Regions from separate parts of the Mangrovibacter sp. MFB070 genome, predicted to be linked through region 1. Evidence: predicted binding sites of a transcription regulator. Region 1 holds the regulator's gene; the other holds the start of a gene.

Region 1 (4,267 bases):
ATAAATTCCACTTTCATCTGAGCGATGATGAGGGCTGGCGTATTGAAATCCCCGGCTTGCCGGAACTGACTGAAGTGGGCGGGAAGCGTTGCCATGATTTAACTGAAAGACAGTGTTTGTTACCACAATTAGGATCAGGCCCGGACAGTAACAATAATGGCAGCGGTTATTTTACTCGGGCGGATTACATTGAAATACTCAAATACGCTAAAGCCCGCCATATTGAGGTGATTCCGGAAATTGATATGCCAGCGCATGCCCGGGCTGCTGTAGTGTCAATGGAAGCACGTTATGACAGGCTGATGAAAGAGGGTAAGCCTGATGCAGCGAATGAATACCGTTTGCTCGACCCGACCGATACATCGCGTACCACGACGGTTCAGTTCTATGACAAGGCCAGTTATCTGAACCCGTGCCTGGATTCATCTCGCCGCTTTGTTGATAAAGTAATGAGTGAAATTCTCCAGATGCATAAAGAAGCCGGTTTGCCGCTGGCAACCTGGCATTTTGGCGCAGATGAAGCGAAAAATATCTACCTGGGGGCCGGGTACACGGATAAAGCCAGCCCGGAGGCAGGAAAAGGGCAGGTGGATATGAGCCAGCAAGATAAACCCTGGGCGAAATCCGAAGTGTGCCAGGCGCTGGTGGCATCTGGCGCAGTTGAAGATATGGCGCATTTGCCAAGCTGGTTTGCGGTAGAAGTGAGTAAACTGGTTGATGCCCATGGCATTGAGAAAATGCAGGCCTGGCAAGATGGCCTGAGAGATGCGTCAGGCGCGTCGGCCTTTGCAACTAAACGCACCGGGATTAACTCCTGGGATACCCTGTACTGGGGTGGTTCAGATGCGGTGAGTGACTGGGCCAATAAAGGCTATGAAGTCACGATTTCCAACCCGGATTATGTTTACTTTGACTTCCCGTATGAAGTAGACCCAATGGAGCCGGGCTATTACTGGGGAACCCGGTTTACCGATGAACGTAAAGTGTTTAGCTTCGCACCAGATAACTTGCCGCAAAATGCAGAAACTTCGGTAGACCGTGATGGCAATGCGTTCAGTGCCGGTTCGGCGAAGTTATGGCCCGGGGCTCATGGTTTGTCGGCGCAAGTCTGGAGTGAAGTTGTTCGCACTGACGAAGAAATGGAATACCGTTTATTCCCGCGTATTATTTCAGTAGCGGAGCGTGCCTGGCACAAGGCTTCCTGGGAACAGGACTGGCAGCCCGGGCGGGAGTATAAAGGCGGAGAAACCCACTATGTCGATACGGCTGCTTTGGCAAAAGACTGGCAGCGGTTTGCCAATGTGTTAGGCCAGCGTGAGTTGGCGAAACTGGATGCCGCCGGTATTGCCTGGCGTGTTCCGGTACCTGGTGCCCGGATTGTTGACGGGAAACTGGCCACTAATGTCAGCCTGCCAGGGCTCAGGGTTGAATACTCCGTTGATGGCGGGGAGCAGTGGCAGGTTTGGCGGGATGACGCCCGGCCGGTTGTCAGTGGTAACGTACAGGTGCGTGCTGTGAGCCCGGATGGCAACCGAACCAGCAGGGTGGTGATTGTTGAGTGACACGGGTTTGCTTGCGGGGCAGGAGTGCCCTGCAAGCGGCGCGGCATAAGGCCAAAACAGATAAAAAAAAGCCAGGTTCTAAACCTGGCTTTTTTTTGGGGTCACATTGCACCGGCTTACGGGTACACCCGATTATTTGGTGCCTTCGTGCGCATTTTCATCATCACGGCAATCGCCTTCAGCACAATGACCATAAAGGTACAGGCTGTGGTTTGTCAGGCGGATACCATGGCTGGAAGCAATTTCACGCTGGCGAGCTTCAATCGAATCATCGCTGAACTCGATAACTTTACCGCAGTCAAGGCAAATCAGGTGGTCATGATGGTGCTGCTGCGTGAGTTCGAAAACGGATTTACCACCTTCGAAGTTATGGCGTGTAACGATTCCGGCGTCATCAAATTGGTTGAGCACGCGATACACGGTAGCAAGACCAATCTCCTCTCCCATGTCAATCAGTCGCTTGTATAAATCTTCCGCGCTGACATGGTGATTGTCCGGCTCCTGCAACACTTCCAGGATTTTTAACCGGGGAAGCGTGACTTTCAGGCCTGCCTTCTTTAATGCGGTGTTGTTGTCAGTCATGCGGAATATGTCCTGTTGCTTGCAAAGTGCCCGTGAATGGGCGTACGACGTAATACGCTAAAGTTAATGCGTCTCATTATAGGTTTGACACTCCCTAAAGAAAACCGCAAGTCTCCAGCAAAATTGAAAAATAATAATCTGACAGCACTGGCAAATTTACCAAAAATACATGCTGTCAACTGGATCATTGTACAGCGCTAACGCGAAAAAGTTAAAAAAATGTAGCAATTATTTTTATCGGTTTTACCTATCAATCCGGCGCAATATAATTGCGCCGGTGAACTATCAGGCATTAATAATGCTATCGAGCTGCATTTCTTCGGAAACTTGCTTAACCCATTTTTCAACACGTTCAGCTGTCAGCTCAGGCTGACGGTCTTCATCGATAGCCAGGCCGACAAAATGGTCGTCATCCGCCAAACCTTTCGACGCTTCAAAATGATACCCGGCAGTTGGCCAGTGACCGACGATAACCGCACCACGTGGTTCGACGATGTCGCGCATTGTGCCGAGTGCGTCACAAAAATATTCGGCGTAATCTTCCTGATCACCACAACCGAACAGGGCTACCAATTTACCCGTAAAATCAATTTCTTCCAGTGTAGGGAAAAAATCATCCCAGTCACACTGTGCTTCACCGTAATACCAGGTTGGGATACCAAGCAGCAGAATATCGAAGGCTTCAATGTCTTCTTTGCTGCTCTTGGCTATGTCGTGCACTTCAGCAACATCTTTACCAAGCTGTTTTTGAATGATTTTTGCAATGTTTTCAGTGTTGCCGGTGTCGCTGCCGAAAAAAATGCCTACGATCGCCATGAGTTTAATAACCTCTTGAAACTTAATGTTATGGTGGCGTGAGTTTGTCCACAGATAAGGCAATGATAGCAGAACAGCTTCCAGTGCGGAAACAGCTATCATTACCGGGTGCACACACTGCTACATGAAAAGGAAAAACTGCCGGGAATGCGTGGATTATATATGACCTGGTTTTGTGTTATCTAACTGAGCCATCAGCATCTCTTCAATAAGTTCGCTACGGCTCATGTTTCGCACCTGCGCCAGCTCATTCAGCGCATCTACCGCATCGGCATTCAGTTTTAATTCCACACGCTTAAGCCCACGAACCTTATCGCGTTTAAGCTGGTTGCGTTTGTTAATACGCAATTGTTCGTGACGTGACAGTGGATTTGTTTTCGGGCGACCCGGACGGCGTTCATCCGCGAACAGATCTAATGTCGTACGGTCCGTTTGTTCTTTTGCCATGATTAGAATAGTGAGGAAAACAGGTGGCTTGAGCAACGTGCTCGGGCGCATTACAGCGCGCCATGATACATCAGGCTACATGACGCGCCAACGCGAAAGCCACATTTGCCAGCCAGTCGGCGGCTTTTTAATCAGTTTTCGTCCGAAGGGCTAAGAAAACGGCGAATCGCGCGAATGACTGCCTCTGGTTTTTCTGCATGAACCCAATGACCTGCACCTGCAACGACCCAGGCTTTGGCACAGGGGAATTGAGCAAGCAGTGTTTCACGATACTGTTCCTGAATATAAGGCGACAGCCCGCCGCTGATAAAGAGTGCCGGATGCGGCCATGGTGTGACGGTTTCCCATCCAACAATATTGCTGTATTGCGCTTTGAGTACCGGGACATTAAAACGCCACTCGCCATTAACAAAGGATTTCAGCAAAAACTGAATAACCCCTTCTTCATCGAGGATGTTGCGCATGATTGCCGCTGCATCCTGCCGGGTAGTTACACCGGCTGCATTAACGGCGTCTATAGCGGCAAAAATAGTATCATGGCGGCGAACGTGATAATCGACGGGGGCAATATCAATAGCGACCAGTTTTTCAACCCGTCCCGGTGCCTGTTGTGTCACCGCCATTGCGGTTTTGCCACCCATTGAATGGCCGATGAATATCGCCCGGTCTATGTGCTGTTCGTCCAGCGTGTCCAGTACATCCTGCGCCATGGCAGGCCAGGTCATAGTGTCACTGCGTGCAGACAGGCCGTGGTTGCGTAAGTCTATTTGCAGTACGTCGTGGTCCTTAACCAGGTCCCTTGCCAGAACGCCTAAATTATCCAGCGTACCGAATAATCCATGGATGAGCACAACCGGTGG
Region 2 (4,267 bases), on a different contig from region 1:
CAAATGGTGGTAGCGCTGATACCAGTACCAGCGGTTGTCGCCCACGCGATAAATATGGTGGTAAACCAATGGATTATTGCTGTCCACCCGCAGATTCTGGTTTAAATCCTGCTGCATTAACGCCATCGCCGCGTTATGAGGCCCGGCTTCATGGCGCAAATCAGTCAGCCCGGGAGCAGGAAAAACCAGGGAATCATCCACTGATTGCCAGACTTCACCCTCTGTTTCATGAAAACGCAGGTGAAGGGTATCTGCCTGTGCTAACCCGTGTTCAATTGCACGGGCCAACAATGCCGCATCCAGTTCACCTTCCAGCTCCACATAATGCGCCACACTCCATTCACTTTGCAGTGACGAAAGTTTTTCTGCCATCCAGATGCCAGGCTGCGCCGCTACTAAAGGTAAATTCATACACCCTCTCCTTCACAACTCACCTGGTGATGGGGATGGAGGGACTGCCATTGTGCTTTCAGCCAGGCATCACAATCAGCCTGGGGCTGTGCGTCACAGGCAACGTGCCATCCCACAGGCAACGCACACTGCTGCGGCCACAAACAGTATTGCTGCCGGGGATTACACAAAATCAAAAATAACCCTTGCGGGTTATCGAAGGGGTTGCTGAATTCCATACCAGGCTCCTCTGCCATGAAAAACACGCTTTACTGGCTCAACAGTGGTGCCCAGAGAGTTTTTAACCCGCTGGTTAGCCCACCGCGCCAGCAAAACGCGTCATGTCCGCCGTCAAACTGACGCCACAAAACGTTGTGCTGTGTGTGTTGTAGTTGTGCATACATAGCCTGGTTGGCCCGAAAGATAAGGGGTTCACGCAAGCCCGCCTCAAGAATGATTCGTGGGCGGCCAGCCGGGAGCTGGCCACTTTTAACCTGGCGGATAAGCTCGCCATCCACAGTTTCCCCACGGTTGGGCCACCAATAGGAACCAGAAAGGCTGAGCGCACAGCCGAAGCGCTCAGGCCAGTGTAATGCGGCATATAAAGATGCCAGGCCACCAAAACTTTGCCCGGCAACCACGGTATTTTGTGGCCCGGGATGAAAGGGTTCGAGTTGCGCAATATGAGGTAATAATTCGTTTTGCACTGCCAACCAGAAATCCTGATTGCAGGGCAATTCCCGGCTGCGATGAGCAGTATCGATAGCATCAACCAGTACATATACTGCTGCGGGCAGTTGCCCGGCCAAAGTCAGTGATTGCAGAACAGGCCAGACAGGCATGCTCTGCGCCCAAAACTCGCCATCCAGCAGTATTGCCAGTGGCCGTTGGGCAGGGTTTGAAGCCTCACCGGTGGTGTAAACCCAAACCCGGCGGGTATTGTGCAAATGTTCGCTGTGCCAGTTAACACACTGTGGTTCTGTATAAGACACTTGCGTGTTTTTCCACCCCGGTTGCTCTGGCGCATCCGGGAGTTCCAGACCTGAAACTGGGTGACCACGCCCCCCTCGCCAGCTTACCGGGTTTAGTGGGTCTGCAATCGCCTGGGGCAACAACCGGCGCCAGCCTTCACGCAGCGCCATTTTATCGCTCATATCACCCTGCATTACGGCTTCACTGAAGTCGTTCTCACCAAACGAGGGAATAAGGCAATAGCTGCCACGCCAGTGTGAACTTAATGAGGTAGTCCATGACCAGGCGTCGGTGCCCGGAATACGTTGCAGAGACTGGGGAACAGCACGCTGGTGGTGGTCTGTAACCCCGGTAATGTAGAGCCATACCCGCCGAACAGGCGAAGTGGATTCATCACCGTCGGGATCACGCCACCAGAACGTCACCCGGTACTTATCTGTGCCTTCAGCCACCCACTCCGGGCTTTGTTTATGTTGCCACCACGCATGGCTCCCACAGGCCAGTTCCATTGCACAATAACCTCATCGTTAAAATGGTTTTTTAACTGTAACAGAAATCGCGCATTATAGTATTGATAATAATTTTCATTTTCAATGATATTCTGATTCTCATAAATACCATTCAGAAAAAGCAGAATACTTAAAAAGCCCATGTTTTTAATAGGAATTAACTTACCGGGGGAATCACTGGTTGAAGAGATTTTGGAACTAATGGGAGCAGCAAGGTTTTCAGTGAGGGAAGTAAACTGTGGAGATTAAACCAGAAAAACCGTAGCAAAGGTTTTTCTGGCTGTACTGTCAGTTGCAGGCCATTATTTGGTCAGTTCTGCAGTCATATGAACTCTGTTGTTCATATTTGCTTCAGTAATATGGTAAGACGCACCTTCCTGCTGTGCTTTTGCAGCAATTTTTGCTTCAGCGCTGTCCAGCGTATCCGCAGTCACACTGACAGATTGTGCAAAGCTTGCAAATGAAACCAGAGTAAGAGCAGCGGCAGCAGCGATGGTTTTAATATTTTTCATGGTCATATTCCTTCATTCATTAATTAACACAAGTGATTTTGTTGAACGATGTCTTATCGTCGATGTATATATAGTAACCATTGAAATTATATTCATAGTAACTAAAAGTGCGCTTATAATTTTCTTTCGCACAGATTAATAAAAATTATTAGGTACACAAGAAAGAAGCAATGAAGGAATATGATTTAAAATCAGTTTATTAAAGGATGTTAACCAGAGTAAAACAGAAGGTGCCGCTGGGGTAACGGCCTGATGAGCTTTCAGCAGTGAGCAAGGTACGTGCCCTGCTCACTGGTTGATGAAGATTATTCTTCTTCGCCGAAGAACCAGTACCCCTGGTTTACCAGAGCAGTCAGTTCAGCTACAAACGCCGGGTTATCCAGCCCGTTGCCCAGTTCCTGCTCACCAATAGAGGTATAACGGCACAGTGCGTCTGCAGCCTTATCATCACTGGTGTTCAGCGCTTCACTGTGAACAAAGAAATGTTCGCCAATATGCAGAACCCGCAACCCACTGAGCCGGGTCAAAACCTCACCAGAACGCAGGGCATTAACCACTTCATCAGCCTGGTAAGCAGGTTCTGGCGGAGCAATATCCAGCTCATGGCGTGGCGTAGTGGCAAAACGGCCAAACCATTGCGCAAAGTCTTCGGGCTGGTTGATCAGATCAAGCATCATATTGCGCACCCGATCCAGTTCATAATTTTCTACTCTCCCGGGGTGCTCACGGCATGTCAGATCCGGATCACTGTAATGCTCACCACCCAGATCGTTTTCCAGCGCATAATCCGCAAAACTGCTGATCAGATCGCGCCCATTAGGGCCACGAAAACCAACGGAGTAATTTAATGCTGTCTCATGGGTAAAGCCGTCATGGGGGAATCCGGGTGGGATGTAAAGAATATCGCCTGGTGCCAGGTCTTCATCAATGATTGGCTCAAATGGCTCAACATGCAGCAAAGCCGGATGCGGGCAGAACTGCTTCAGTGGCAGTTTATCCCCTACCCGCCAGCGGCGGCTGCCCATGCCCTGAATGATAAAGACATCATACTGATCGATATGCGGGCCTACGCCCCCACCCGGTACCGAGAACGAGATCATCAAATCATCAAGCCGCCAGTCCGGTAATACCCGAAACGGGCGTACTAATTCAGCCGCAGGCGCATGCCAGTGGTTTACCGCCTGTGCCAGTAAAGACCAGCCAGTTTCCCCCAGGTGGTCAAACTGTTCAAACGGCCCGTTCCACGCCTGCCATTCCCCATTCTGCAGGCTCACAATACGGCTGTCGACTTCAGCTTCCATCGCGAGGCCGGCCAGCTCATCTGGTGTAATAGGATCGACAAAATCTGGCAAAGCATTTTTTAAGATAACCGGTTTTTTCTGCCAGTAAGTTTCTAAAAACTCCGGCCAGTTAATATTGAGTTGGTAAGCCATTCATGTGTACCGCGCAAGGGAAATGGGGGCTGATTATAAAGAAGTGGGGTTGTGGGGCTCTTTGTTGTGGGTCAAACCTGCGAGCGAAAGAATGGGAATGACAGGAAGCCCAAACTCAAAGGCTTCCTGTCACTGGTTTAAAATTCCGCGTCAATATCTACAACAGAAATCAATTTGTGGTTAACAAACTCTTTGATACCCAGCCCGGTTAATTCACGGCCATAACCAGAGCGACGTACGCCACCAAATGGCAGGTCTGCTTTCACGCGAGTTGGGTGATTAATGTAAACCATCCCGGTGGATACTTTGGTAGCCAGTTCAGCACCACGAGCAGTGTCACGAGTGAAAATAGAACCACCAAGGCCAAACGGCGAATCATTGGCGATGCGCACTGCATCGTCATCATCTTTGGCACGCAGTATCATAGATACCGGGCCAAAAAACTCCATGT

What was found. Region 1 encodes Fur, which represses iron uptake genes when iron is present. Its sites were predicted from a motif close to ATAATAATGAGAACNACTATCAA; they were not measured.
Region 2: a site for Fur is predicted at 1,928-1,950, ahead of fes (enterochelin esterase). Genes of this name have one in related genera too.

Annotation. Positions count from the first base shown of each region.
Region 1 covers NZ_JJMI01000025.1:150,909-155,175, reverse strand. Annotated here, with positions in the region: gene DT73_RS12905 (beta-N-acetylhexosaminidase) at 1-1,562, shown strand, start outside; gene fur (ferric iron uptake transcriptional regulator) at 1,695-2,144, opposite strand; gene fldA (flavodoxin FldA) at 2,430-2,960, opposite strand; gene ybfE (LexA regulated protein) at 3,117-3,407, opposite strand; gene ybfF (esterase) at 3,539-4,267, opposite strand, start outside.
Region 2 covers NZ_JJMI01000002.1:141,278-145,544, forward strand. Annotated here, with positions in the region: gene DT73_RS01090 (enterobactin synthase subunit F) at 1-411, opposite strand, end outside; gene DT73_RS01095 (MbtH family NRPS accessory protein) at 408-629, opposite strand; gene fes (enterochelin esterase) at 660-1,871, opposite strand; gene DT73_RS01105 (DUF1471 domain-containing protein) at 2,174-2,383, opposite strand; gene DT73_RS01110 (cupin domain-containing protein) at 2,689-3,816, opposite strand; gene DT73_RS01115 (NAD-dependent succinate-semialdehyde dehydrogenase) at 3,954-4,267, opposite strand, start outside.